DNA from 3 places in the Acidovorax sp. AC410 genome. Region 3 is predicted to be linked to each of the others. Evidence: predicted binding sites of a transcription regulator. Region 3 holds the regulator's gene; each other region holds the start of a gene.
The links. The regulator sigma-54, encoded in region 3, starts transcription at its own class of promoters, with help from an activator protein. The targets are predictions, from matches to a motif close to TGGCANGNAANCTGCTTT.

Region 1: a site for sigma-54 is predicted at 1,316-1,333, ahead of atzF (allophanate hydrolase). Genes of this name have one in related genera too.
Region 2: a site for sigma-54 is predicted at 4,666-4,683, ahead of AC0IZS_RS07715 (pilin). Genes of this name have one in related genera too.

Annotation. Positions count from the first base shown of each region.
Region 1 is NZ_CEEDCG010000001.1:5,770,914-5,780,477, forward strand. It holds gene AC0IZS_RS26730 (histone deacetylase family protein) at 1-1,026, opposite strand, end outside; gene atzF (allophanate hydrolase) at 1,365-3,107, shown strand; gene AC0IZS_RS26740 (ABC transporter substrate-binding protein) at 3,158-4,177, shown strand; gene AC0IZS_RS26745 (ABC transporter permease) at 4,192-5,022, shown strand; gene AC0IZS_RS26750 (ABC transporter ATP-binding protein) at 5,019-5,840, shown strand; gene AC0IZS_RS26755 (DUF4089 domain-containing protein) at 5,837-6,046, shown strand; gene AC0IZS_RS26760 (AtzE family amidohydrolase) at 6,043-7,461, shown strand; gene hpxZ (oxalurate catabolism protein HpxZ) at 7,475-7,855, shown strand; gene AC0IZS_RS26770 (BMP family ABC transporter substrate-binding protein) at 7,920-9,041, shown strand; gene AC0IZS_RS26775 (ABC transporter permease) at 9,055-9,564, shown strand, end outside.
Region 2 is NZ_CEEDCG010000001.1:1,657,134-1,666,697, forward strand. It holds gene AC0IZS_RS07705 (fused MFS/spermidine synthase) at 1-2,852, shown strand, start outside; gene AC0IZS_RS07710 (TfpX/TfpZ family type IV pilin accessory protein) at 3,160-3,948, opposite strand; gene AC0IZS_RS07715 (pilin) at 4,063-4,599, opposite strand; gene AC0IZS_RS07720 (MBL fold metallo-hydrolase) at 4,824-5,615, opposite strand; gene AC0IZS_RS07725 (CHASE2 domain-containing protein) at 5,676-7,892, opposite strand; gene AC0IZS_RS07730 (FHA domain-containing protein) at 8,023-8,679, opposite strand; gene AC0IZS_RS07735 (Stp1/IreP family PP2C-type Ser/Thr phosphatase) at 8,720-9,508, opposite strand; gene AC0IZS_RS07740 (CHASE2 domain-containing serine/threonine-protein kinase) at 9,528-9,564, opposite strand, start outside.
Region 3 is NZ_CEEDCG010000001.1:1,391,931-1,401,494, forward strand. It holds gene AC0IZS_RS06450 (THUMP domain-containing class I SAM-dependent RNA methyltransferase) at 1-971, opposite strand, end outside; gene AC0IZS_RS06455 (acyl-CoA thioesterase) at 996-1,439, opposite strand; gene AC0IZS_RS06460 (glutaredoxin domain-containing protein) at 1,638-2,126, shown strand; gene AC0IZS_RS06465 (hypothetical protein) at 2,146-2,694, shown strand; gene AC0IZS_RS06470 (VOC family protein) at 2,694-3,062, shown strand; gene AC0IZS_RS06475 (RNA polymerase factor sigma-54) at 3,070-4,671, opposite strand; gene lptB (LPS export ABC transporter ATP-binding protein) at 4,735-5,517, opposite strand; gene lptA (lipopolysaccharide transport periplasmic protein LptA) at 5,514-6,164, opposite strand; gene AC0IZS_RS06490 (thiol:disulfide interchange protein DsbA/DsbL) at 6,275-6,931, opposite strand; gene AC0IZS_RS06495 (SPOR domain-containing protein) at 7,005-7,676, opposite strand; gene argS (arginine--tRNA ligase) at 7,693-9,402, opposite strand.

The sequences.
Region 1 (9,564 bases), 4.4 Mb from region 3:
GAAGCCGTCGAGCACGTTCACGGCGTTGTTGCCCAGCTCCGCCGCCGCATAGCCGCCTTCCAGCACGAACACCGTGGGCAGCCCCAGGGCTTCCAGGCGCTCGCCCAGGCGCGTGAAGTCCGAGGTCTTGAGCGCGAACTTCGAAATCGGGTCGTCCTCGAACGCGTCGAGCCCGAGCGAGACCACCAGCGTGTCGGCCTGGTACTGCGCGATGCGCACACAGGCCTGCTCCAGGGCCGCGAACCATTGCGCGGCCGTGGTGCCAGCGGGCAGCGGCAAGTTGAGGTTGAAGCCTGCCCCGGCACCTTCGCCGGTCTCGTCGGCGTGGCCCAGGTAGAACGGGTACTCGGTGCGCGGATCGCCATGCAGGCTGATGAACAGCACGTCGGCACGGTCGTAGAAGATGCTCTGCGTGCCGTTGCCGTGGTGGTAGTCCACGTCCAGCAGGGCCACGCGCTGGCTCCCCTGGTTGCGCAGCCACTGCGCCGCCACGGCCGCGTTGTTGAGGAAGCAGTAGCCGCCCATGAAGTCCGGCCCGGCATGGTGGCCCGGAGGGCGGGTGCAGCAGAACGCCGCGCGCGCGCCCTGGGCCACGCGCGCCGCCGCGCTGGCAGCGGCGTCGGCCCCGGCCTTGGCGGCTTCCCAGGTGCCTTCGGCCATGGGCGTGCCGTTGTCCATCGAGTACAGGCCCAATTTGGCGACGAAGTTGTCCGGCTCCACGTCGCTGCGCAGGCTGCGCACCGGCCACACCGAAGGAAAGGGCTGGACCGAGGCGTTGGCCGAATCCAGCGCCAGCCACTGCTGCCAGGCGCTCTGCAAGAAGGCCAGGTAGCGCGGCGCATGGACCTGGGCCAGCACCGGTGTGCTGTCCACGTCGGGCACCAGCAGGCCGTGGCCACGCTCGCGCAGCGCATCCTCGACGTACTGGGCGCGGACCGGCTTTTCAAAGCACGGCACGCGCTCGCCGCGGTAGAACTCGTGGACCGGCGCATGCCGGTGGTGCAAGGGGTTGTGGAAGGCAATCATGCGGGCGTGGACGGGGGACAGAGAAAGGGTTCGCGCCAGCTTGCATCGGTGCATCGCACCCGGGCCGGCAGGGCTCACCACTTTAGCGCGTCCCGCACCACCCAACGGCAGTTCCTGCACCACACCGCAGCAGGAATCGCAGCGGCACGCGGGCGGCACCGCCGGCATGCGCGGCCTGCTGGTTCATCCCCCATCCCGAACTCCACCCTTGGCCGCCACAGGGCGCGCCCACCCGTCCGCCGCCCCGGCAGGGCCGGGTTTCACGCCCCTTCGGTGCGCCCACCGTCCCTGGCACAGCACTTGCATCTCACCTTGTATCCAAGATTGAATTCTTCAAAATGGTGCAAGCAACTACCCTTCTCGCGAAAGACTCCCATCCATCGGCAGTCGCCCCCCTCAGCACGGCCCTGGCCGGGCAGGCATGGCTGGTGCGCTGCGAGCCGGCCGTCGCCGGCAGGCCTGGCGGCCCGCTCAGCGGCCTGCGCTTTGCGGTCAAGGACAACATCGACGTGGCGGGCTACCCCACGTCCGCCGCCTGCCCTGCCTTTGCCTACACGGCCACGGCCCATGCGGCGGTGGTGCAGCGCCTGCTCGACGCCGGGGCAACGCTGGTAGGCAAGACCAACCTGGACCAGTTCGCCTGCGGGCTCAACGGCACGCGTTCGCCGCACGGCGCCGTGCCCAATGCGCTGGATCCGGCCTACGTATCGGGCGGCTCCAGTTCGGGCTCGGCCTATGTGGTGGCCACCGGGCAGGTGGACTTCGCGCTGGGCACCGACACGGCCGGCTCCGGCCGCGTGCCGGCCGGGCTGAACAACATCGTGGGCATCAAGCCGACCAAGGGCCTGGTGAGCGCCCGCGGCGTGGTGCCGGCTGCGCAGAGCGCCGACTGTGTCTCCATCTTCGCGCGCACGGTGGACGTGGCGGCCCGGGTGCTGCAGGTGGCACAGGGCTATGACGCGCAGGACCCCTATGGGCGGCAACTGGCCCTGGCCAGCCAGCCGCTGCCCGCCGCCTTCCGCTTCGGCGTGCCCGACGTGCTGGAGTTCTTCGGCGACGGCGCGGCAAAGGCTGCCTTCGCCGAGGCCGTGGCGCAACTGCAGACCCTGGGCGGCACGCCGGTGTCCATCCCCTACGCGCCGCTGGCCCAGGCCGCAGCGCTGCTTTATGAAAGCGCGCTGGTCGCCGAACGCTATGCCGCCGTGCGCGGCTTCTTCGACGCGCATGAGGACCAGGTGGTGGAGCCGGTGCGCAGCATCCTGGCCAGCGGGCGCAGCTACAGCGCGGCCGACCTGTGCGATGCCCAGACCCGGTTGCGCGCGTTGGGCCAGCAGGTGGCACCGATGTGGCAGGGCCCCGAGGCCATCGATGTGCTGCTGGTGCCCACGGCGCCCACGCACTACACCATTGCTGCCATGCAGGCCGACCCGGTGGTGCTCAACCGCAACCTCGGGGCCTACACCAACTTCGTCAACCTGCTGGACTATGCCGCCATCTCGGTGCCCAGCAGCCTGCGCGCCGATGGCCTGCCCTTCGGCATCACGCTCATCGGCCCCTGCGGCAGCGACTGGCAACTGGCCGACCTGGGCCAGCGCTACCACCACGCCACCGGCCTGCCCCAGGCCGCCGGCAGCACGCCCTTGCCCGCGCCCCAGCCCATCGCGGGGCTGCAGGCGCCCGCCACGGTACGGGTGGCGGTGGTCGGTGCCCACCTGAGCGGCATGCCGCTCAACGGCCAGCTCACCGAGCGCGGCGCCACGCTGGAGCTGGCGACCGAGACGGCCCCCGACTACCAGCTCTACGCCCTGCCCGGCACCGTGCCGCCCAAGCCCGGCCTGCTGCGCGTGGCGCCGGGCCAGGGCACGCGCATCGCGGTCGAGGTGTGGCGCATGCCCGCAGCGCACTACGGCAGCTTCGTTGCGCTGATCCCGCAGCCCCTGGGCATCGGCACGCTCACCCTGGCCGACGACAGCAGCGTGCAGGGCTTCATCTGCGAGCCGCTGGCGCTGGCCGGTGCGCGCGACATCAGCAGCTTCGGCGGCTGGAGGGCGTACATCGCGTCCCTCAAGGCCGGCAACTGACCATGCCCATTCCATCCCCTCACCTTTCAACCTTGCTGCAGGAGCCTGCCATGACATCCCACAGTTCCACCCCTTCCACCGGCACCTCCACCGGTACGTCGCGCCGCCGCGTCCTCACGGCCTCGGCCGCCACGCTGGGCATGCTCGCAGCCCCTGCCCTGGTGCGGGCCCAGGCCGGCCCCAAGGTCCGCATCGGCTTCTGGCCCGTGGCGGCCGGGTTGCCCTTCTTCGCTGCGGTGGAGAAAGGCTATTTCAAGGAAGCCGGGCTGGAGGTGGAGCCGCTCAAGTTCGCGGGCGCCCAACAGGTGATGGAGGCCATGCTCTCGGGCCGCTCCGACGGCAGCTCCAACGGCACGGGCTCGGCCAACCTGGCCATCGGAGAGATCGCCCAGCCGGGCCTGTTCAAGATCTTCGCGACGAACCCGAGCAACGCCAAGTTCGTGCTCGACCAGTTCATCACCGGCAAGGACAGCGCCATCAAGACCATGGCCGACCTCAAGGGCAAGAAGGTCGCCTCGGGCCCCGGCATCCAGAACATGACGCTGTGCAAGACCATGCTCGAACGTGCCGGCGCCACCGGCGCCACCGTGACCGAGCTGCCCATCGGCCAGCACATCGCCTCCATCGTGGCCGGCCAGGTGGACGCCTGCTACACGTTGGAGCCCACAGGCACCATCGGCCGCATGAATGGCACCACCCGCATCATCGAGTCGGGCGTGGTGGCCAGGTACATCCTGGGCGATGCCATGGCGCCCTGGCACGGCGGCGCGGCCAGCCTGACCAGCGAATTCATCAAGAAGAACCCCGAGGTGGCCAGGAAGTTCATCGCCGCCTACGCCCGCGGCATCGAGCTGGTGCGCACCAAGCCCGAGGAGGCGCGGCAGTTCATGAAGGGCTACACCGCCATCGAAGGCGCGCTCACGGCCGAGGTGCCGCTGGCCTCGTACATGCTGCACAACGAGTTCAAGCCCAGCGACCTGGCGTACTTCCAGAAGTTCTACGACCTGTTCACCGAAAAAGGCATCTTCGAGAAGAAGGTCGTGGTCGACAGCCTGATCTACAAGGCCTGAGGGGGAGGCGCGCCATGGCCGAAACCACCTCCACCACCGCCGGCGCCTGGTCGCCGCCCGCGGGCAAGCCGGCATCCGCCGCGCCCAGGAAACCCGCCTGGGACAAGCTGCTGCCCTTCGTCGGCCCCCTGGCCCTGTTCATCCTCTGGGACCTGGTGGTGCGGCTGGGCTTCATCAAGCCTATCCTGCTGCCGCCGCCCGGCGCCACCGTGCTCACCCTGGTCACCGGCCTGGCCGGTGGACCGCTGCTGCTGGATTTTGCCGTGACCGTCTGGCGCACAGTGCAGGCCTTCCTGATCGCGGCCGTGATCGGCGTGCCGCTCGGTGTGCTGCTGGGCAGCAACGAGCGCGCCTACCGCAGCGTGGAGTTTCTGATCGACTTCTTCCGCTCCACGCCCTCGTCGGCACTGATCCCGCTGTTCCTCCTGATCTTCGGCGTGTCGGACGTCAACAAGGTGGCCATCGCCGCGTTCGGCGCCTTTTTGATCGTGATCTTCAACAGCGCCTACGGCGTGATCAATGCCCGCAAGCAGCGCGTGATGGCGGCGCGGGTCATGGGGGCGTCGCGCTGGCAGATCTTCAAGGACGTGCTGGTCTGGGAGAGCCTGCAGCCCACCTTCGTCGGCCTGCGCTCGGCCGTGTCGATGGCGCTGGTCATCGTCATCGTGGCCGAGATGTTCATCGGCTCGGACAACGGGCTGGGCCACCGCATCATCGATGCGCAGCAGGTGCTCAACGTCAAGAGCATGTACGCCGCCATCCTGGCCGCAGGGGCGCTGGGCTATGCGCTGAACATCCTCTTTCTGATCGCCGAACGCAAGATCGTTCACTGGAGCGGCCGATGAACACCGTTGTCAATGGCGCCGTGTATGCCGATGTGCCCAAACGTGTTTTCACGCCCGGCCCGGCAGGCACCCACATCACCATCCGCGGGCTGACCAAGTACTTCGCCGGCTGGCCGCTGTACGAGGACTTCGACCTCGACATCCCCAAGCACAAGATCGTCTCGGTCTTCGGCCCCAACGGCTGCGGCAAGAGCACGCTGATCAACATGATCGCCGGCCTCGTGCCCATCGACAGTGGCGAGATCCTGTTCGACGGCAAGAGCCTCAAGGACACCAAGATCGGCTACGTCTTCCAGAACTACCGCGAAGCGATGTTCCCGTGGATGCGCACCATCGACAACATCGCCTACCCGCTCAAGCTCGAAGGCAAGAGCAAGGCCGAGGTGGACCGCCGCATGGCCGAGCTGGTGGCCTCGTTCGACGTGAAGTTCGACCTCAACCGCTACCCCTACGAACTCTCGGGCGGGCAGCAGCAGACCGCCTCCATCATGCGGGCGCTGGCGCCCAACCCCGAGGTGCTGTTCCTCGACGAGCCGTTCTCGGCGCTCGACTTCGAGATGACGCTGTTCATCCGCGAGAAGCTGCAGGAGGTCTTCATGCAGACCGGCACGACCATGCTGCTGGTCTCGCACGACCTCGAAGAAGCCGTCTACCTGGCCGACGAGGTGCTGCTGCTGACCAAGCGCCCCACCCGCGTGGCCGAGATCCTGCACTACGAGGATGCGCGCCCGCGCACCCTGGCCACGCTCAGCGAACCGAGTTTCGTGGCGATGAAGAAGCTCAGCCTGGAGATCTTCCAGCGCGAGGTGCGCCGATGAACGCGGCCGAACTCGAGCGCTACATGGACGCCGCCGCAGCCGCCATCGGCCTGCCCCTGTCGGCCGAGCACCGCCCGGCCGTGCTCGGCTACCTAGCGCTGGCCAGCGGCTTTGCCGACACCGTCAACGCCGTGCCGCTGGACGCGACGGATGAGCCTGCCATGGCCTTCGTCCCGGTGCTGCCGGCCGAGGGAGGCCGCGCATGACGGCGCCCTGGTGGCAACAGGACGCCGCCGGCATGGCACAGGCCGTGGCGACGCGCGACGTGACGGCCACGGCGCTGGTGGCGGCCTGCCTGGACCGCATCGAGCACACGGACGCCCGCGTCAACGCCTTCACCGCGGTGCTGCGGGCACGGGCCCTGGCGCGCGCCGCCCGCATCGATGCCGGCCTGGCTGCGGGGACGCAGGCCGCCCTGCCCCTGCTGGGCGTGCCTTTTGCCGTGAAGAACCTGTTCGACGTGGCGGGCCTCACCACGCTGGCTGGCTCCAAGATCGAGCGCGAGCGCCCGCCCGCCCGGGCCGACGGCCTGCTGGTACAGCGCCTGGAGGCTGCGGGCGCCATCCTCGTGGGCGCGCTCAACATGGACGAGTACGCCTACGGCTTCACGACCGAGAACAGCCACGAGGGCGCCTGCCACAACCCGCACGACCTCGGCCGCATCGCGGGTGGCTCCTCGGGCGGCTCCGGCGCGGCCGTGGCCGCGGGCCAGGTGCCCATCACGCTCGGGTCGGACACCAATGGATCGATCCGCGTGCCGTCTTCGCTGTGCGGCGTGTTCGGCCTCAAGCCCACCTTCGGGCGGCTGCCGCGCACGGGCAGTTTCCCCTTCATCTCCAGCCTGGACCATCTGGGCCCCATGGCACGCAGCGTGCGCGACCTGGCGCTGGCCTACGACGCCATGCAGGGCCCCGAAGCGCCTGCCGCACACACCGATGCCGGCTGCGCGCAGCGGCCGGTCGAGCCGGTGGCCCGCGACCTGGGCCAGGGCGTGGCCGGCCTGCGCATTGGCGTGCTGGGCGGCTACTTTGCCGACAATGCCCTGCCCGAAGCACGCGCTGCCGTGGCCCGGGTGGCGCAGGCGCTGGGCGCCGAGGTTGAGCCGGTGGAACTGCCCCTGGTGGAGGCGGGGCGCGCCGCGGCCTTTCTCATCACCAATGCGGAGGCCGGAGCCCTGCACCTCGACAACCTGCGCACGCGCGCAGCCGATTTCGAGCCGCTGTCACGCGACCGCTTCCTGGCCGGTGCGCTGATCCCTGCCGCCTGGATGGCACGCGCCCAGCGCGTGCGCAGCCGCTATGCCCACGAAGCCGCACGGGTGCTGTCGCGCTACGACCTGCTGCTGGCCCCGGCAACGCCCTGCGCGGCCACCCCCATCGGCACCGAACGCTTCGACCTGAACGGGCGCGACCTGCCGCTGCGCCCCAACATGGGCCTGCTGACCCAGCCGATCTCGTGCATCGGCCTGCCCGTGTGCTCCGTGCCGGTGTGGGGCGCCCACCCAGCCTTGCCCATCGGCGTGCAGCTCATCGCCGCGCCCTGGCGCGAGGACCGCGTGCTGCGCGCCGCCGCCGTGCTGGAGGCCGCAGGCATCTGCCAGGCCCCTGTCGCTTCCCTGTGAAAACCACCTGCCCATGGCCTACACCATCAACCAGCCCGACGTGCTTGCCGAAGTGCAGGCCGTATTCGCCCGTTACGAGGACGCCCTGGTGAACAACCACGTCGAGGTGCTCGACGAGCTGTTCTGGGACAGCCCCCACACCCTGCGCTACGGCGCCACCGAAAACCTGTACGGCTACGCGCAGATCCAGGCGTTTCGCGCCGGGCGCCCCGCACAGGGCCTGCAGCGGCGCCTGCTCAAGACCGTGATCACCACCTATGGCCGCGACTTCGCCACCGCCAACGTCGAGTTCCAGCGCGAGGGCAGCAGCCGCACCGGCCGCCAGAGCCAGACCTGGCTGCGCACCGAAACCGGCTGGCGCGTGGTGTCCGCCCACGTGAGCCTGCTCGACTGACCCCATCCCCTTCCCGTTGAAACCCACCCCCGCCGAAAGGACCGCCATGAAACACGAGAAACCCATGTCCCGCCTTGCCCACCCGAACCGCCGCGAATCTCTTTTCTCCCTTGCGGCGCTGGGGGCTGCCGGCACCCTGGGCGGCTGGGCGCCGCAGGCCAACGCGCAGGCCCCGCTGACCGTGGGCGTGATCTATGTCGGCCCGCGCGACGACTACGGCTACAACCAGGCCCATGCCCAAGCCGCGGCCGAGCTCAAGAAGATGCCCGGTGTGAAGGTGGTGGAAGAGGAGAACGTACCCGAGACCGCCGCCGTGCAGAAGACCATGACCGGCATGATCGCCCAGGACGGCGCCAAGCTGCTGTTCCCCACCTCGTTCGGCTACTTCGACCCGCACCTGCTGGCCCTGGCCGCCAAGTACCCCGATGTGCGCTTTTCGCACTGCGGCGGCATGTGGACGGAGGGCAAGCACCCCAAGAACGCGGGCAGCTTCTTCGGCTACATCGACGAGTGCCAGTTCCTCAATGGCGTCATCGCCGGCCACATGAGCAAGAGCGGCAAGATCGCCTTCATCGCCGCCAAGCCGATTCCGCAGGTGCTGCGCAACATCAACGCCTTCACGCTGGGTGCGCGCTCGGTCAAGCCGGGCATCACCTGCAGCGTGATCTTCACGGGCGAATGGTCCATGGCCGTCAAGGAGGCCGAGGCCACCAACAGCCTGGCCGACCAGGGCTGCGACGTGTTCACCATGCATGTGGACGGGCCCAAGGTCATTGTCGAGACCGCTGCCAAGCGCGGCAAGATGGTCTGCGGCTACCACGCCAGCCAGGCCAAGCTGGCGCCCCAGGCCTACCTGACGGGTGCCGAGTGGAACTGGCTCACGGCCTACACCACCATCATCGAGGCGGCGCGCACCGGCAAGCCGCACCCCAACTTCCTGCGCGGGGGCTTGAAGGAAGGCTTCGTGAAGATGTCCGCCTACGGCCCGGCCGTGAGCGATGCGGCCAGGAAACAGGCCGACGACACCAAGGCGAAGATGATCGCGGGCGGCTTCGACATCTTCAAGGGCCCGCTCAAGACCAACAAGGGCAAGGAGGTCATCGCCAGCGGCAAGTCGTTCAAGCAGACCGACCTGGAACTGGAGAAGATGGACTACCTGGTCGAAGGCGTCCTCGGCTCTTTCTAAGCAAGGGACTGCCATGCACTCGGCCGCCAAGGACGTTCTCTTGCCTGTTGCCGCGATCGCGCTGGCGCTGCTGCTGTTCGGCGGCTTCGTCGGATTCGCGGGCGTGAACCCGATTGACGTATGGACCACGCTGTTCAAGGGCGCGTTCGGCGACTGGTTCTCGTGGCAGAACACCTTGCAGCGCGCCGCACCACTCATGCTCACCGCCCTGTGCGTGGCGTTGCCCGCGCGGGCGGGGCTGACCATCATCGGGGGCGAGGGCGCGCTGGTGCTCGGCGGCCTGGCCGCCGCAGCGCTGCCCATGGCCGTGGCCTTGCCCGGCAATGTGGCAGGCACCGTGCTGGCCTGTGCCGCCGGGGCGGTGGCCGGTGCGCTGTGGATCATGCTCGCGGGCTGGCTGCGCCAATACCGCGGCATCAACGAGACCATCAGCAGTTTGCTGATGTCGTACGTGGCGATCGGCCTGTTCAAGCATTTCGTCGAGGGCGCCCTGCGCGACCCGGCCAGCCTGAACAAGCCGGCC
Region 2 (9,564 bases), 270 kb from region 3:
TCATGGGCGGCATGGCGGCAGGCGCGGCCTGGATTGCTCGCGCTGGCCAGCGGTGGCGCAATTTGATCCGGGGCTACGCATTGATCGAGGCGGTTATCGGTGTGCTAGGCCTGCTTTTCCATTGGATTTTTACGAATGTTGCAGCATTCAGCTACGACTGGCTGATTCCTTCGTTGGGCACGCCTTGGGCAATCAATATTTCCCGCTGGCTCATCGCTGCATTGCTTATTCTGCCGCAAACAATTTTGCTGGGAATGACGTTTCCTCTTATGAGTGGCGGGCTTATTCGCCGCTTTCCGGGCAGTGACGGTAATTTGCTCGGGGGGCTATATTTCACCAACAGCATTGGAGCAGCATTCGGGGCCTTGATGGCCGTATTTGTCCTGCTTCCATGGGTAGGACTGCCGGGAGCGATGGTAGTGGCTGGTGTTTTGAATTTTCTGGTGGCAGCACTGGCTTGGTGGCTGGCTCGAGATCCCGAGCCAATTGCTCCTGCCCCTGCATCGGTTCAGGCTGCGCCTGAGCAGCGTCTGCGCCACAATCCACTATTGCGCACGGTCCTGTTGGGCACGGCCTTATCCGGGGCTGCGTCATTCGCCTACGAAATTATCTGGATCCGAATGCTGAGCATGGCTGTAGGGAGCACCATGCATGCTTTCGAACTCATGCTGGCATCGTTCATTGCCGGCATCGCCCTAGGCGGACTGTGGGTGCGCAAGCATGCAGACGGCACGCAATCCCCGCTTCGTCTTGTGGGGTGGATGCAGGTATTCATGGGCGTCGCGGCCTTGGCCTCGTTGGGTGTTTATGCCAACGCGTTTTCCTGGGTTGGCTGGCTGATGTCTGCACTTGCCAAGACCGACGGGGGATATTCCCTGTTCAATCTGGGTACTGCAGCGACGGCAATCGCCATCATGCTGCCCGCAGCATTTTTTGCAGGCACTACTCTGCCCCTTTTTACTGTAGCCTTGTTGCGTTCGGGTCAAGGGGAGCGCGCTATTGGTCGAGTTTATGCGTGGAACACCTTGGGGGCCATTGCTGGGGTTTTCGCGGCTATCCACTTGTTGATACCTCACCTCGGCCTCAAACTTGCGTTGTGCATCGCTGCATTGGTAGATATCGGCATTGGCCTGTTTCTTCTTCGCCAGCAAGTTGACAGCAAGCGAAACCTGATGCAATTCGGAATCGCTGTCGGATTGTCTGCCGTTGCATTGATCGTGGCTGTGCGAATTCCATTCGACATGATGGTCGCAACTTCTGGGGTTTATAGACATGGACGTGCAAGCCTGAAGGTTGATGATCAAATTGTTTACTATAAGGACGGGAAGACAGCCACCGTGGCCGCAGCGGCCTCCACAAACGGAAGCATCCATATTTCGACCAACGGAAAGACCGATGCGTCCATACAGATGCAAGACCATCTTCCCGCTACACCAGACGAGCCAACGATGGTGCTCGCTGCGGCGCTTCCACTTGGTATGGTGGAAAATCCAAAGCGGGTGGGCGTGATTGGATTTGGATCGGGTTTGACTACCCATGCCTTCCTAGGAGACGATAGGCTCGAACGGGTCGACACCATTGACATTGAGGAAGCCATGGTGGAAGGTGCCAAGGCGTTCGGAGTCCGATCAGAACGTGCGTACAAAGACCCTCGCTCCCATGTCATTATTGACGATGCGAAGAGCTATTTTTCAGGACAAAATCAGAAGTACGACATTATTATTTCAGAGCCATCCAATCCTTGGATTAGTGGTGTGGGCGCTCTTTTTAGCGAAGAGTTTTATAAGTTTGTTCCAAGGCACTTGAACGAGGGCGGCCTGTTCATGCAGTGGGTACAGATTTACGAAATAGACGATGCGCTCCTCGGATCGGTTCTCAAGGCACTCACCCCCGCCTTTGATGACTACGGCGCATGGCTGAGCAATGGATCCGACCTGCTTATCGTGGCGAGCCCCAAGGGCCCTCTCCCAAAGATGGATTTTGCAAAACTCGCTGCCAACCCAAAGGTGAAGGCGGACTTGGAGCGGGTAGGTATTGCCAATGCTCAACAGCTTGATTTTCGAAAAATTGCCGATGCACGCATGCTGCGCGCATTAAGTAAAATAACTCCGGAACCCGGACCAAACTCCGACTATTTTCCAATTCTAGGTCTGCATGCACCCAAGTCGCGATTCAAAGGAGCCTCTGCCATCACCACAATGAATTTGCCGAAAGTCAATCGCCCTCTACTTGAGGCGATGGGCATTTCCCCCGCATTGCCTGATAATGTGGCCGTTTCATCTTTGAAATACTTTGCGGGTGACATTTTGACTGCCGAAGCACGCCAGCTTGCGAGTGAACTTCGGGGTGATATTGCAGCCCTGTCTCCAGGACCAGCATTTTTGCGGGCCACTTTGGGACAATGTGCGACAGACTTGACAGCTGATCAAATACAGGCCGCTTCAGGCTTTATCAGTACTATCGCCACTCGCACCATAGCGAATTTGCCAGCATCGGCCTTGCAAGGAGTATGGATCAATCCCACATGGCAGACGTGCAAAAGACTTTCAAAAGACCTGATTCGGGCGCTGAAAATCCTGGAGGCCCATTCTCAGAGAGACTATACGCAGATGGAAGCTTTGGGAATCGATTGGATCAACAATCGGCCGCGTAATCAGTATTCACGAGTGGAGTTTGATGGCCTTGCATGGTCCGGAATTGTTCTTTCTCGCGTTCACTCACAGCGGTGGAGTGAATTGCCAGAAGCGATCGACCTCTTGGACAAGGATACCGCCATTGTCAATGATTATTCTTTCCTTGCTCGCATAGTCAGCAGCATGGGCGATAACAATCCCTCAGCAAAGAGCAACTGAGAGCTCTTTACCCAAAAGCCGCGACTGGGTTCGCGGTTTTTTATTGAATGATCAGTGAAGTTTCTCGCGATCTTTCAGATTTCAATAAAATTGAAATAGATCACTACAGTTCTGAAAAACCTGAAGCGGATCTCACATGGAGTACGTTGTATTCCACTGATCCGCTTTATTTCAATGCAATCAGTATTGCAGCGGGCTCGTCACAGGCACACTCAGTCACCACAGCTTTAACCAATTGATCGAAGAAGGCCAGATCAATCTCAAAAGTCGCTCAACCCTCCGACAAAAATAATTTGTGCAGTTTCAATTAAAACCCGTCGAGGGGTATGTACGCACGGATTCGAGCAGATTTGGGATCCAGCAAAACAATCCACTCCAAGCTGTGGCGGGAAACCAGAGGAAGCCATACCAGGGAATTGCCGTCGTTCACTTCGTCTGTTTTGGAGTTTTTCAGTGCAGCATTCACGGCATCATCTATCATCTGTTGCCGTTCAGGGTATTTTTTGTACAGCTCAGCTATAGGCTGTGCGCGCGCTAATACTTGAGAGATGCTGGATCCGTAGTCCTGCCAGCGTTTCGGTCGCTGACCGGCCTCTACTCCCTGCATTGAGTCATTGATGTTTTCAAGGCGCTCAGCAGAAGATGTCACTGGCCTCAATCCAAGTACACGGGCTTGGTTCAAGCTCCAGGGCCTGAACCAAGGGGGAATATATTGAAGATCATTTTCCTGAATGTCAACATAGCTGACTGCTCGGAATCTGTCAACTTCGAAGACAAAGGCCAGTGGGCGAGCTTGCCCCAGTGTGTGCAGGCCGTAACCCAGGGCAGCCAGTTGCACGACCGCTATCAAGCCAAGATCGATACCTAGCGCCAGGCGGGTTTTTTCTGGGCGATACAAAATGAGGGTCAGCAAGGGCCCACACACCACGTCGACCCCCACCAGCGTCCAGAACAGCTTTTGCCCGCCCGCCAAATCTTTGACTTGCCCAGGAAACCAGACCAAAAACACCAGTCCAGCCACTACCAAGGCGACCAAAAGCGAAAGTGAAAAATGGTGCAACGGCACCAACAATCTTTTTTTCACTTGAGAATTCATATCCAATTCCAGTGCATGGAATCCGCTCCGCCGGGCCGGGTCCACGGAGGAGGAATAGCAATAAAAAATGCCCGCAAGCGGGCATTTTATTAAACGTAATTTGATATTACGTGATTAACGGCATTCGCTAGGAGCGAACTTTGCGGGCAGAGTACCGGCCGTCACTGCAGGCAAGCCGCGACCACCAGATACAACGTTGCTGGCCGAAGCGCAACCCCAGTCAACCGTACCGGTTTCCGTGCCGGCAAGGGCCGCAACCAGTTGCGAAGGACCAGCGGTCAGTTGCATGTACGGGGTGTACACCAGGGTAGCGAGTGCGGGAATAGGACCGATATTGGCCTTGTTGAAGGTCACCGTCACTTCGCCATTGAGGTTGTTGATCTGGGTCTTCGTCACGTACTTACTGACAGCACCATTGTTACCCACTTGCGCGTTGAAGGTGTCAGCCACGGCCTTCAGTTCCAGAGCCGTATTGGCGTCCGTTTCCACCAGTTTCTTGCCACCGGCAGCCAAGGCGATACCTTCCGTCACGCGTGCACGCACGGTGTAGTCTTGGTACGCAGGCAAAGCCACGGCAGCCAGAATACCGATGATCGCCACAACGATCATCAATTCGATCAGGGTGAAACCCTTTTGTGCAAAACGCTTCATAAATCACTCCTCGGAGGTCAATTGCAATTCAAAACCTGCAGAAGAATTCTCCAGGCTGACTCAGCAACAGCAGGTTCCGTGCCACCCCGCGAATCCTGCGGCCCACTGCCTGAACCCCTCCCCCAAATGGGTCAATTGTCCTCGAAGTGTTTCCCGACCACCCCTTGGAGCTTGGGCGCGACATTCTTGTCACACCACAAACGTCACCACCTGCAACACAGTGGTCAGAACACGAACTCATCCCCCGCCTTGAGCCAATAAATGTCATGCGGAGCTGCGCCCAGCGGCCCTGCGCTTTGGTCGAAGCGGCGGATCTCCTCCATGATGAGCTCGGTCTCCGAGGGCTTGGTGTGGGTGATGTAGATGGGGCAGCGCTTGCCGGGGGTCAGTTGCGCCAATTCCTGGGCCAGGGTGTGGGGCGACAGGTGCAGGCTGCGCTGGGCCAGGGAGGTTTCGCGGTTGCTGAAGGCGGTTTCGATGACCAGCATGGCGACGGGCAGGGCGTTGACCCGCGCCCAGAAATCCGGGTTGCGGCCGGTGTCGCCGCTGAAGACCCACCAGCCGCTGGTTCCAGCCACCGCGTAGCCCACGGCGGGCACCGTGTGCACGGCGGGCAGAACCTCCAGGTGAACCCCCTCGACATTCAGGCGCTCACCCACCGAGATGGTCTGGTACTGCAGAAAGGGCTGGTCGGACGTGGGGATGCTGCTGAAATCCGGCCAGATGACGTTGTTGAACACATGGGCCTGCAATGCGGCGATGGTGCCGGGCAGCGCATGGACCTGCACGGGGCTGCTGCGCATGGACGACACGGCATCGAGCATCAGGGGCAGTGCCGCGACATGGTCCAGGTGGGAATGCGTGAGGAACACATGGTCGATGCGGCGCATTTCGTCCAGCGCCAGATCGCCCACCCCCGTCCCGGCATCGATGAGGATGTTGTCGTTGACCAGGAACGAGGTGGTCCGGCAGTCTTTGGCAATGGCCCCGGAGCACCCCAGTACGCGAACCTTCATGTCATGCAGTCCTGTTTGCTGTCGTCTCTTGGGTTGTCGGTGGAGGTTGCAGCCATTGTCCTACTTGGTGTCGAATTGGGTGGCACCGTCCCAATCCGGCTGAAAGGGTAACACCCGCAGGGCCTGAATGCGGCCCGCGTACAGCGAATACAGGATGTTTCCAGGTTCCGATGCGTGCAAATTCCGCAAAAGCAGGGCACAAGCATCCCATTCCTGGGCCCGGTAGGTGGCGAGGAACTGGTGCCACAGGGCCAGTTGCTGCTCCCGCTCGGGCGACAGCGGCTCGGCCACCGTGCCCACGGGCGTGTAGATGGTGACGGCCTGGGCCTTGCCCTTGACCCGCACGCGGTCCAGTTCCTGCCAGAGGAAGCCCGGGGCCATGGCCCGCGTCGTGTCGCTGACCACCATGGTCACGCCGTAGGTCTTGGACAGGCCCTCCAGCCGGGAGCCCAGATTCACCGCATCGCCGATCACCGTGTAGCTGCGCCGGATGTCCGAACCCATGTCACCCACGCACATGGTGCCGGTGTTCAGGCCGATGCCCACCCCGATCTCCGGCAGGCCCTTGCTGCGGTGCTCTTCGTTGAGCTGGGCGATCGCCCGGGTCATGTCCAGCGCCGCTGCCACGGCCGACTCGGCGTGCCCGGGCGTGGCCACGGGTGCGCCCCAGAAGGCCATCACACAATCGCCCATGTACTTGTCAATGGTGCCCTGGCGGCGGCCACGGATGATCTGGGTCAGGCGGCTGAACACGCCATTGAGCAGGGCCTGCAGTTGAAGGGGTTCCATGCGTTCGGACAGCGCCGTAAAACCGCGCATGTCGCAGAACATCACCGTCAGCTCCTGGTTGGCGGCATCCATGGTGTAGCGCTCAGGCTCCTTGAGCATCTCGTCCACCAGTTCCGGGGGCACGTAGGTGCCGAACAGGGCGGCAAGCTCCCGCTTGGAGCGGCTCTCCACAAAGTACCCGTAGACCATGTTCAGCGTGAAAGCGGACAGTGCCAGCACCAGGGCCGTCGCCAGAGGCATCACCAGGCCATGCGACTGGTACAGCCAGAGATTCAGCCCCACCAGCCCGGCGAATACCCCGGCGCTGAGCAGAACCGCCCAACCTGCGGTCAGCGACGGAAGCAGCAGGGCCAGGAGCAGGCCGGCAAACAGCAACTGAAGCACATCAAAGCCCCGCGCATATTCCGGCTGGACGATGTTCGTGCCGTCCAGAAACGCCGACAGCAGATTGGCGTGTGTCTCCACACCGGGATAATTTCTTCCCACCGGTGTCGCGCGCAGATCCACCAGCCCCGGTGCCGTGGATCCAACGAGCACCATGCGGCCCTTCAAGCTGTCTGCAGTCAGCCGTCCTTCCAGCACGTCGCTGGCCGAGATGTAGCGAAACGACCCTCCCGTCACATCACCCAACCCGCGGTAGGGCACCAAGGCAGTCAACCGGTCATCGACCGGCAGCTTGAGCGAGCTCCCGCCCGAGCTCAGGACAAGAGCTTCCAACACGTCGTGGTCGCCCTCTGAGCGGGCAAAGCGCGGATACAGGTCCGGCATGCCCAGGGCGGTGCGCAGCATGGCCAGGGCCAGCGATTCGTAGTAACGTCCTTGGTACTCGGCCAGCATGGGCAGGGCGCGCACGATGCCGTCTGGATCGGTGGCGGAATTGAAAAATCCCGCAGAAGCGGCGGCCCGGGAGAAGATCTCCATGTTGCCCCCATACCCGACCCAGGACGTGGACGCCAGCGGACGCCCCTGAAGGCGCTCTACCGGCAGTGCCGGTTCAGGAAGGGCTCCCCGGCCGCGGCCGTCGCGATCGCTGGTGAAGTAGTACCCCAGCACCACCGGCCGGCCCCGCAGCGCCTGTGCAAAAAGTGTGTCGTAGTCCAGCGACGGCGCCAAGCGGGCGAGTTGCTCGGAGAAGCCGGGTTGTCCTCGCAAGGGCCCATCAGCCAGGCGCCGCAGGTTTGCCAAGCCCGAGCTGGTGTCAGGCTCCGCAAAGACCACGTCGAAACCGAGCACCGCAACCTGCTGGCGCTCGAGCAGTTCGTTAGCCAACCGGGCCATCTTGTCGCGGCCCCAGGGCCATTGGCCCACCCGCTCCAGACTGTGCTCATCGATGTCGACGATGACGATGCGCTCGTCCATCGTGCGCGGCATGGTTGCAAGCAGGCGGGCATCGTAAACAATGCTCTCTAGCCGGTCCAGCACCTGCAGGTGCAGAATGCCCACCACATGCAGCAACGCAAAAACCAGGGGAAGCAGCGTGACCGCCATGCGGCGCCAGCGGCGCACCAACCAGGGAGCGATCCGTCGGCGCATGGTTCGCTCAGGCCGGTGGTACCGGGTAGGTCACTGCAGGCTACACGCCACGGGCCGCTGAGCGCGATAAAACGGCGAGAACCCGTCAGGTCTGCTCGAACTGCATCTCTGTGCCGGCCAGTTCCAGCTTGTCGCCGTGCTTGAGCGGTACCGGCGACAGCCCGATGGCCGAGCCGTTGAGCAGCGGCATGTCCGGGCCTTCCACGTGCGCCAGCACGAAACCGTGGTGGCGCTTGGTGATCGACGCCACGGCCACGCCCGGCTTGCCGATGGTGGTCACCACCTTGAGCAGCGAGACCTCGCGCCCGGCGGCGGCGCCAGACATGACCTTGATCACCGCCGTGATCGGTGCGGGTGGCGGGGCACCCGGCAGTCCGGCCGGACGCGATACGGCGCCCAGCGGCGGCACCATGCCCGGCTTGAAGATCATGGTTTTCTCGAAGTTCTCGCCCTCGGCCTCGTGCAGGAAGCGGATCTTGTACTTGCCCACTTCCACCGTATCGCCATTGCGCAGCTCCTGGCGCTTGACGGCCTTGGCATTCACATAGGTGCCGTTGGTGCTGCCCAGGTCCTCGATCTCCACGTCATTCCCGACCATGTGGAAGATCGCGTGCTCGCCACTCACCGCCAGGTTGTCGATCACGATATCGTTGTATGGCCTGCGTCCAAGGGAGGTGCGGTCCTTGGTCAACTGAACTTCCTTGATGACGACGCCGTCGATCGAAACGATCATTCTGGGCATGATCCACTCCTGATTTGAGATTTGTTATGGGCCGGCACCGTCAGGCAGCGCCCAGCAGGCGGGACATCAGGCTGCGCTTCTTGCCCCCCGCGCCGGCCTGTACCAGCAGTACGCTAACGTTATCACGACCGCCGTGTGCATTGGCGGTATCAATAAGCAATGTGGTTTTTTCCTCCAGCGGGAGGGCTGCACGCACCATCTCCGCCAGATCGGCATCGGACACCATGTCCGTGAGCCCGTCCGAGCACATCAGGAACAGGTCATGCGGCGCCACCTGGAACTCATTGACTTCCATGAGCACGTTCGGCTCCACGCCCAGGGCCCGGGTGACCAGGTTGCGGTTGGAGGAGATCGCCGCCTGGTGCGGCGTGAGGATGCCGGCATCCACCTGCTCCTGCAGCCAGGAGTGGTCGCGCGTGATCTGCTGTAGCACCCCGCCGCGCAGACGGTAGCAGCGTGAATCGCCGATGTGCCCCAGGATCAGCCGCGAGCCCTGGAAGATGCCTGCCACCAGGGTGGTGCCCATGCCGGCATACTGGGGGTTCGACAGCGATGCCCCCAGAATGGCGTGATTGGCGTTTTCCACGCAGATTTCCAGCGCGCGGCGCACGTCCGTCGACTGTGGCGTGCTTCCTGCCTGGGCCAGCCAGCGGGCCATTTCCGTGCGGATGAAGGTCGTGGCCATGCCGCTGGCCACTTCGCCTGCGTTGTAGCCTCCCATGCCATCGGCCAGGATGGCCAGCTGGGCATCCCGGTCGATCGCGACGGCGTCTTCATTGTTGCTGCGCACCCGCCCCCGATCGGTGCGCGCAAAAAAATCGTAATTCATGGATTGAGCGGCACAGGCCTCATCGGGCGCTGGATGGCGGCAGCGAAGAGTCCTTT
Region 3 (9,564 bases):
GCCGCGCCGGCGGCGGCAATGCGCTCGCCGTAGGGCGGGTTGAGCAGCATGACGCCGGGCTGCTCGCTCGGCGGCATGCGCTGCAGCGCGTCACCGCCGCGCAGCTGCACGGCATCGGCCACGCCTGCACGCTCGGCATTGCGCTGGGCAAAATCGACCATGCGGTGGGCCACGTCGCTGCCGAAGATGGGCACGGGGCTCGCCTGGATGGCGCTCTCGGCCTCGGCCTGGATGGCCGACCACACATGGCCCTGGAAAGGCAGCAGCTTTTCAAAGGCAAAGCGGCGCAGCATGCCGGCGGGGATGCGGCAGGCGATCTGCGCCGCCTCGATGGCGATGGTGCCGCTGCCGCAGCAGGGGTCGTACAGCGGCACGGGCGCATCACCGAGCGGGTCCCACCCGCTGGCAGCGATCATCGCGGCGGCCAGGGTTTCCTTGAGCGGGGCATCGCCCTTGTCCTCGCGCCAGCCGCGCTTGAACAGCGGCTCGCCCGAGGTGTCGATGTAGACCGTGGCCTCTTCGGTGGTCAGGTGCAGGTGGATGCGCACATCGGGCCACTGGGTGTTCACGTCGGGGCGCACACCGGTCTTGGCGCGGAAGCGGTCGGCCACCGCGTCCTTGACGCGCAGGCCGGCGAAGTTCAGGCTCTGCAGCGGGCTGTGCTGGGCCGTGACCTCCACCTTGAAGGTCTGGCGCGTGGTGAACCAGATTTCCCAGGCCACCTCGCTGGCGATGCTGTACAGGTCGTTCTCGGAGCGGTAGGGCCGGTGCGCCAGTTGCACCAGCACGCGCTGCGCCAGGCGGCTGTGCAGGTTGAGCAGCAGCGCCTGGCGCCACGAGGCGCGCAGCAGCACGCCGCCGCGGCCCATGAGCAGGTCCTGGCCCGTGAGGCCGGTGATGGCGTGTACCTCGTCGGCGAGGTAGCCCTCGACACCGGCGGCGCAGGGGAGAAAGAGTTGGAGTTGGTTCATGGCACTGGGCGACAGGATACGCGCTTATGCAGGGGACGAGGCGCGCGCCAGCAGCAGCTGGCGGATGGATTCGGGAATGGGTGCCACCTTGCGGTCACTGCGGCCGATGAAGACGATGCCGACCTTGCCCCGCGCCACTTCGCGGCCCGAGGTCTTTTCCGTCATGCGAAAGACGAGGTCGAAGCCGTAGCGGTTGAGGTCCTCGGGCGCCATCTCCACGCGCATGGTCTCGCCGTGGAAGCCTTCGGACTTGTACTGCGCCACGATGTCGCCCACCACGGTGGACAGGCCGCCCACGTCCGCCTCGGGGTAGCCGAGCGACTGGAAGAAGCGCACGCGTGCCTCGGACACCAGGCTCAGCAGCTGCGCATTGTCCAGGTGCCCGCCCTGGTTGACGTGGCTGATGTAGATCTGCAGCTCGGTGGCAAAGCCGAAATGCGCGGGAAGGTCGAAAACAATGCGGGCCATGGGGCAGGGAAACAGAGGGTCGAGAAAAGACAGCGAAACGGGACAAGGTGCCCCCGAAGAAGCCTGCAAAGGGCATCAGCGATGCTGCAGCCCGGATGGCAAGAATGGCCCATACGGGTGAGGCATTGCCCCAGCGGGCCTCGGGGCGGCAGAAGTCTCTTATGCTCCCGGGATAGCCGATTTTACCCGGAGCCCCCCATGCACACCCTGCGCTGCAGCCTGATCCTCGCCCTGCTTGCGGCCGCGCTCACGGGCACGGCGCATGCCCAGGCGCTCTACAAATCCGTGGATGCGAGCGGCAAGGTCGTCTACAGCGACCAGCCGCCCGCCTCGGGCGCGGTGCAAAAAACCCTGAAACTCGAAAGCCTGCCCGTCAGCGTGGTCCCGGGCAACCCGCTGCCACCCGCCACGCCCGGCCAGGCACCCGCAGAAGCCCAGAAAGCCGTCCAGCCCCGGGGCGAGGTCACGCTCTACATGGCCACCTGGTGCGGCTACTGCAAGGCGGCCAAGGCCTACCTGGGCGGCAAAGGCATTGCCTACCGGGAATTCGACGTGGACACCCCGACCGGCAAGGCCGCCTTTGCGCAACTGGGTGCGCGCGGCGTGCCGGTGCTGCTCACCAATGGCCAGCGGGTGAACGGCTTCAGCGCCCCGTCCTACGACGCCGTCTTTGCCAAACGCCAATAACCCCCTCCTCTTTCGCTCCATGCTCCGCACCGTACTCGCTTCAATGGCCTTTGCCCTGTGCCTGCCCGTTCTCGCCGAAGAACTGCGCGTTCCCCTGCCCGGCCGCGATGACCTGGTGATCGACCTGCCCGCGCAATGGCGCGCCCAGGTGCGCCGCCCGCACGGGGAGTTGCCGCCCTCGGTGGCCATCAGCGGCCCTGACGCCAAGGCGTTGCAGATGCTTATCACGCCCATCTGGCCTGTGGGCAGTGCGCCCAGGGGCCCCACGGCCGACGAATTGCGGGGGCTGGTGCAGGCGGGTGCCACCCGGGCCCAGCCCAAGGCCGTCGAGAGCGATCTGCCCCTCAAGGACCTGGGCGCCGTGGGCAAGATGGGCTACTACTTCTCGGCCACCGACCGCGCCCCCGAGCCGGACGGCTACAAGCACCTGACCCAGGGCATGCTGGGCATGAACGAGCTGCGCGTGACCTTCACGGTGCTCGTCAACGGCGCTCCGCAGGAGCCTGTGGCCCAGGCGCTGGAGTTGCTGCGCTCGCTGCGGCGCGCACCGGCCTCGAAAGCGCCCTGATGCCCCCCATCCTCGGCACCGTGATGGTCTACGCGCGCGACATGCAGCGCAGCGCAGCGTTCTACCGCACGCACTTCGGTCTTGAGACCACTGGGGACGTGGTGGAGGGCCTGATCGAGCTCCAGGCCCCGGACGGAGGGGCCAGCATCCTGGTCCACCAGGCGGCCAAGAGCGTGAAGCTCGGCCAGGCGGGGGTGAAGCTGTGCTTTCATGTGCCGGACGTGGAAGCCTTCAAGGTCCGTGCGCTGGCACAGGGCCTGGCCTTCGGCAGCACGCACCAGGCCAATGGCTATGCGTTCGCCAATGCCAAGGACCCGGACGGCAATGCCGTCAGCATCTCCAGCCGGGCGTTCCGCCAGCCAGGCTGACAGCGGATCAGAGCGCCTTGCGCAGGTTGGCCGGCGCGATCTTGAGCGCCTCGCGGTACTTGGCCACGGTGCGGCGTGCGCATTCGATGCCCTGCTCCTTGAGCATCTCTGCGATCTGGCTGTCCGAGAGCGGCTTGGCCGGGCTTTCGGCCGCCACGAACTGCTTGATGAGGGCGCGCACGGCCGTGCTCGATGCGTTGCCGCCGGTTTCGGTGCCCAGGCCCGAACCGAAGAAATACTTGAGCTCGTAGGTGCCGATGGGCGTGGACATGTACTTGGCCGTGGTCACGCGGCTGATGGTGGACTCGTGCAGGCCCAGCTCGTCGGCGATGTCGCGCAGCACCAGCGGGCGCATGGCCAGCTCGCCATGGGTGAAAAAGCTCTTTTGCCGCTCGACGATGGCGCGCGAGACGCGCAGGATGGTGTCGAAGCGCTGCTGGATGTTCTTGATGAACCAGCGCGCCTCCTGCAACCGCTGCTGCATGGCCTGGTGGCCCTCGCCGCCCTTGTGGCCGCGCAGGGCGCCGGCGTAGATGTCGTGTACGCGCAGGCGCGGCATCACGTCGGGGTTCAGGGCCACGATGAAGTTGTGCTGGCCGTCGCGGCCATTGGCCCGCCCGGCCTTGCGCACGATGACGTCGGGCACGATGATGTTGCGCTCCACGTCGACGAACTTGCGCCCGGGGCGCGGCTCCAGCCGCGCGATCAGGGCCATGGCGGCGCGCGTGCGCTCCTCGCCGTCGCCGCACAGCTGCGTGAGGCGGCGGATGTCGCGGCGCGCCAGCATCTCCAGCGGCTGCTGGCACACGCGCAGCGCGGTCTGCACGGTGTCAGGGTCGAGCTCGCTGTCTTCGTCGGCCGCCAGGGCCGTGAGCTGCAGTGTGAGGCATTCACCCAGGCCACGCGCACCCACGCCCACGGGCTCCAGGCTCTGCAGCAGGCGCAGCGCCACGGTGAAGCGATGCACCAGCTCTTCGATCTGCTCCAGGTCGTCGGGGCCGGCCAGGGCGATGGCCAGCTCTTCGAGCGGGTCCTCGAGGTAGCCATCGTCGTTGAGCGATTCGATCAGGAAGCGCAGCGCCGCGCGGTCCACCTCGGACAGCCGCAGCGACAGGGCCTGGCGGTGCAGGAAGGCGGTGAGCGATTCGTGCGTGCGGGCCAGTTCGGTGGCATCGGCCTCGTCGCCCTCCGAATCATTGCGGTTGCGGGCCGGCGCATCGCCACCCCACTCGGCATCGTTGGGGGACACGTCCACGGTGCCATCGCCGCTCCAGTCGGGCTCGTCGCCCGCACTGCTGCCCACTTCCGCATCGCCCTGCGGGCTGTCGGCCGGGGTCTCGGTCGACGTGCTGGAGCCCGGGGCACTGGAGTAGACCGCATCGTCGGAACTGTAGTCGTCCGGCTGCGCGGGCGCGTCGGCCGTGTCCACGCCAAACTCCTCGCGCGGGGCCTCGTCGGCATTGCGTTCAAGGAACGGGTTTTCGTCGAGCATCTGCTCGACCTCCTGGCCCAGCTCCAGCGTGGACAGTTGCAGCAACCGGATGGACTGCTGCAGCTGGGGCGTGAGCGCCAGGTGCTGCGATACGCGCAGTGACAGGCCGGGCTTCATCGCACAGCCCCCGGGGACTGCCACGAAGGCAGGTGCATGGCGAACAGGTGGTCCATCGGTCTGCTACATGCGGAAGTGTTCACCCAGGTACACCCGGCGCACTTCGGCGTTGTCGACGATTTCGGAGGGGGTACCCTGGGCCAGCACGTGGCCATCGCTGATGATGAAGGCGTGGTCGCAGATGCCCAGCGTCTCGCGCACGTTGTGGTCGGTGATGAGCACGCCGATGCCGCGCGCCTTGAGGAAGCCGATGATGCGCTGGATCTCGATCACCGCGATGGGGTCAATGCCGGCAAAGGGCTCGTCCAGCAGGATGAAGCGCGGCTGCGTGGCCAGCGCGCGGGCGATCTCCACGCGGCGACGTTCGCCGCCGGACAGGGCCAGCGCGGGCGAGGCGCGCAGGTGCTCCACGCGCAGTTCCGTGAGCAGCGCCGTGAGGCGCTCCTCAATGGCCTGGCGCGGCAGCGGCTGGCCGTCCTCGCCGCGCTGCAGCTCAAGCACGGCGCGCACGTTCTCCTCGACCGTGAGCTTGCGGAAAATCGAGGCTTCCTGTGGCAGGTAGGACAGGCCCAGGCGCGAGCGCCGATGGATGGGCATGTGGGCCACCGAGTGGCCGTCGATGCGGATGTCGCCGGCATCGCTGCGCACCAGGCCGACGATCATGTAGAACGAGGTGGTCTTGCCCGCACCGTTGGGGCCGAGCAATCCCACGACTTCGCCTTTTTGCACGACCAGCGACACGTCCTTGACGACCTTGCGGCTGCCGTAGGATTTTTCGAGGTGGTGCACCTCCAGCCGGCTGTCCGCCGGGGACCCGGCGACGGTGCTCACGTCGGCCCCGCTCACTTGGCGCCGCCGCTCAGGGTGCTGCTGGGGCGCAGGGTGGTGCCCGGTGCCGCAGGGGCAGGGGCAGCGGCGCTGGCCGGTGTTTCCTTGGGCGACAGGATGGCGCGCACGCGGCCGCCGGGCGCCGGGGCATCGCCCGCGGCATTGGTACCGCCGCGCGGCTTGGCGTCCACGGTGAACACGTCGGTCAGGTTGTTGTAGACGATGATCTGCCCGGTGATCTCGTCGGTCAGCGTGGATTCGCGCAAGCGGCGCAACTCGGCGCGGGTGATGAACTTCACGTTGTCGGCCCGGCCGTCGTATTCGATGACTTCGCCCTCGCCCTCGATGAACTCGTCGGGCGCTCCGGGCAGCGTGTCGCGCTTCTGGCGGAAGAAGGCGCGCTTGCCCGGCTCGGCCGTGACCACGCCGAACTGGTAGCCATCGGCGTCCTGGCGCACGTCCAGGCGCGCGCCACGCAGCACGATGGTGCCCTTGGTCATGACCACCCGGCCGGTGAACACGCTGGTCTGCTTGAGCTCATCGTGGCGCAATGCGTCGGCCTCGATGTTCATGGGCTTGTTGCGGTCGGCCTTTTCGGCATGGGCCACACCCTGGACAAAGCCCAGGGCCGAGAGGAGGAGGATCGGGAGGATGCGGTAGTTCATAGGGCACGAATCTTGCAGATCATTGTAGCCACCCCTGGCGACACGCCATGAAAAAAGCCCGCATCAGCGGGCTTTTGGTGGCTGCAGGAACCAGCCCCGCCAAGAAATGGTCAGCCTTTGCGGGCCACGCCCACCAGTTGCTCCACCACCTGCAGCACAACCGACATGCTGCCTGCCATGGTGCCATCGGTGTAGAACCGGCCGGCCACGCCCATCGAAGGCACGCCTTCCACGCCATACGCATCCTGCAGCTGCGAGGCGCGGCGCACCTGGTTGGAGACGGTGAACGAGTTGTAGATTTCCTTGAACTTGGCCACGTCCACGCCCTGCGTGGCGACCCAGGCCATGATTTCATCGTCCTTGGCCAGCTTGGCCTTCTCCACGTGGATGGCACGGAAGACCTTGGCGTGCAGGGCATCGAGCTTGCCCATGCCTTCGAGCGTGAAGTACAGCTTTTGCTGTGGCACGAAGCTGGCGTTGAAGGCCACCGGGATGCGGCGGATGCTCAGGTCCTTGGGAGCGGCCTTGACCCAGGCGTCGAGCGTGGGCTCGAAGGCATTGCAGTGGGGGCAGCTGTACCAGAAGAATTCGATCACATCGACCTTGCCCGCTGGCGCGTCGGGCGTGACGGGCTTGTCGAGCTTGCGGTAGTCCTTGCCCTCCTTGAACTGGCGCGCTTGCGCCAGGGCGGGTGCTGCCACAGGCAGGGTCAGGGCGGATGCGGCCACTGCGGAAGCGGCAGACAGGGAAAACTCGCGGCGTTTCATGAAAGTGACTCTCCTAGGGTCGGGTGTGGGGGTGTGAGCCACGCCCCGGAAAAAAGTTCAGGCAGGCCTGCGCTCAGCGCTGCACCCGCACCAGGGCAGATTCGACACCCGTGGTGTCGAGCTTGTCCTTGAGCTGGGCCGCGTCGTCGCGCTTCGTGAAGGGACCGACGCGCACGCGGAACACCGTGCGGCCGTTCTGCTCGCGCTCGCTCACGCGGGCTTCCCAGCCCAGCATGGCCAGCTTGGCGCGCTGCGCATCGGCATCGGCCTGGGTGCGGAAGGCACCCGCCTGCACGAAGTAGTCGAAGGGGTCGGCACTGTTGCCGGGCGCTGCCGCGGCCTTGGCAGCGGCCAGATCACCCAAGGGGTCGGCACTGCCGGGCTTGGTGGCTGCGGCGGCGGCAGGCTTGGCCGACGAGGCGGCGGCACGCGGGTCCGCCGCGGCCACGGCAGGTGCCGAGGCGGTGGGCGCTGGCGCCGGTGCCACCCCTGCCGTGGCGGGTGCCGACGCTGCGGCCGCAGGGGGCCGCGCCGGGTTCTTGCCGTACAGCGGCGAGTTCGGGTCCCAGTTCTTGTTCTTCTGCGCTTCGGCCGCGTCCTGGTCGGTGCCGCGTGCCCCCCCCTTGTTCAGGAAGGGCACGGGCACCTTGGTCACGTAGACGGCGACCGCCAGTGCGGCCCCCAGGCCGAAGATCACGCCCACGATAAAGCCGATGATGGTTCCGCCCAGTTGCTTGTTCTTCATGGTAGTGGTTGCTTGCTTACATTCTGGCCGGAGCCGATACGCCCAGCACAGCTAGGCCATTGTGCAGTACCTGCGCGGTGGCGGCGACGAGGGCCAGGCGGGCGCGCTTGACCGCCTCGTCGTCCACCAGGATGCGCTCGGCATCGTAATAGCTGTGGTAGCTGGCGGCCAGGTCGCGCAGGTAGAACGTGACGTCGTGCGGGGCCTCGCCATCGGCCGCAGCGGTGAGCATCTCGGGGTACTTGGCCAATTGCAGCATCAGCGCCTGGGCCTGCGGGCCTTCGAGCGCGGACAGGTCCACGCCCTGGAGCGAGGCGACATCGCCGCCGCCCTGCTCGGCCCAGCCGCGCAGCACCGAGCAGATGCGCGCATGCGCGTACTGCACGTAGTACACCGGGTTGTCGTTGTTCTGCGCCACGGCCAGGTCCACGTCGAAGGTGTACTCGGTGTCGGGCTTGCGGCTGAGCAGGAAGAAGCGCACCGCGTCCTTGCTGGTCCACTCGATCAGGTCGCGCAAGGTGACGTAGCTGCCCGCACGCTTGCTGATCTTGACCTCTTCACCACCCTTGACCACGCGCACCATGGTGTGCAGCACGTAGTCGGGGTAGCCCTGTGGAATGCCCACTTCGGCGGCCTGCAGGCCGGCGCGCACGCGGGCGATGGTGCCATGGTGGTCGGTGCCCTGGATGTTCACGACCTTGGTGTAGCCGCGCTCCCACTTGGCGATGTGGTAGGCCACGTCGGGCACGAAGTAGGTGTAGGTACCGTCCTGCTTGCGCATCACGCGGTCCTTGTCGTCACCGTAGTCCGTGCTCTTGAGCCACAGGGCGCCGTCCTGCTCGTAGGTCTTGCCGTTGGCCACCAGCTTGCCCACCGTGGCCTCGACGCGGCCGCTGGTATACAGGCTCGATTCGAGGTAGTACTCGTCGAACTTCAGGTTGAAGGCCTGCAGGTCCTTGTCCTGCTCGTTGCGCAGGTAGGCCACGGCGAACTGGCGGATCGATTCCACATCGTCCACATCGCCGCTGGCGGTGTACGCGCGGTCGTCGGCCTTGACGGTCTTCTTCGCCAGGAAGTCGTTGGCGATGTCCTGGATGTAGTCGCCGTTGTAGAAGGCCTTGCTGGCCGGGTTGTCGGGGTCGGTGGGCCAGCACTCGTCGCCGGGCTTGAAGCCCTTGGCGCGCAGCTGCGTGCTGTGCGTGAGCGTGTGGATCTGCACGCCCGCGTCGTTGTAATAGAACTCGCGGTGTACACCCCAGCCTTGCGTGGCGAACAGGTTGCAGATGGCATCGCCCAGGGCGGCCTGGCGGCCGTGGCCCACGTGCAGCGGGCCCGTGGGGTTGGCCGAGACGAACTCGACCAGCACCTTGGCACCGCGGTCGGTCTGGTAGCCAAAGCGCTCACCAGCGGCCAGCACCTCGCGCACCACCTCCTGCTTGGCGGCGGGCTTCAAGCGAATGTTCAGGAAGCCCGGGCCGGCGATCTCGATGGCCTCGACCCAGCGCGAAAAGGCGGGTGTGGCCTCCAGCGCGGTTTTGAGCTGTTCACCCAGGGCGCGGGGGTTGAGCTTGAGCGGCTTGGCCAGCTGCATGGCCGCCGTGCAGGCGAAGTCGCCGTGCGCAGCCACCTTGGGGGATTCGAACGCCGCCTTGGCGCCCGCGCCTGGGGAAAGGGTGTCCAGCTCGGCCGCGAGCGCGGCCAGCAGATCGTGTTTGACAGAGAGCATCCGGGGATTTTACGGGGCGGCCCGGTCCCCTCCCTGAGAAGGTGTGTTGCCCGCGCCACCAAATGCCCGCACTGGCCTGTGCAGCAGAGCAACAGATCGTAAAGAATTCTTGCCGCCGCGCAGGCATGTCAGCGCGGCCCGATGCCCGTACGTTGTAATCGG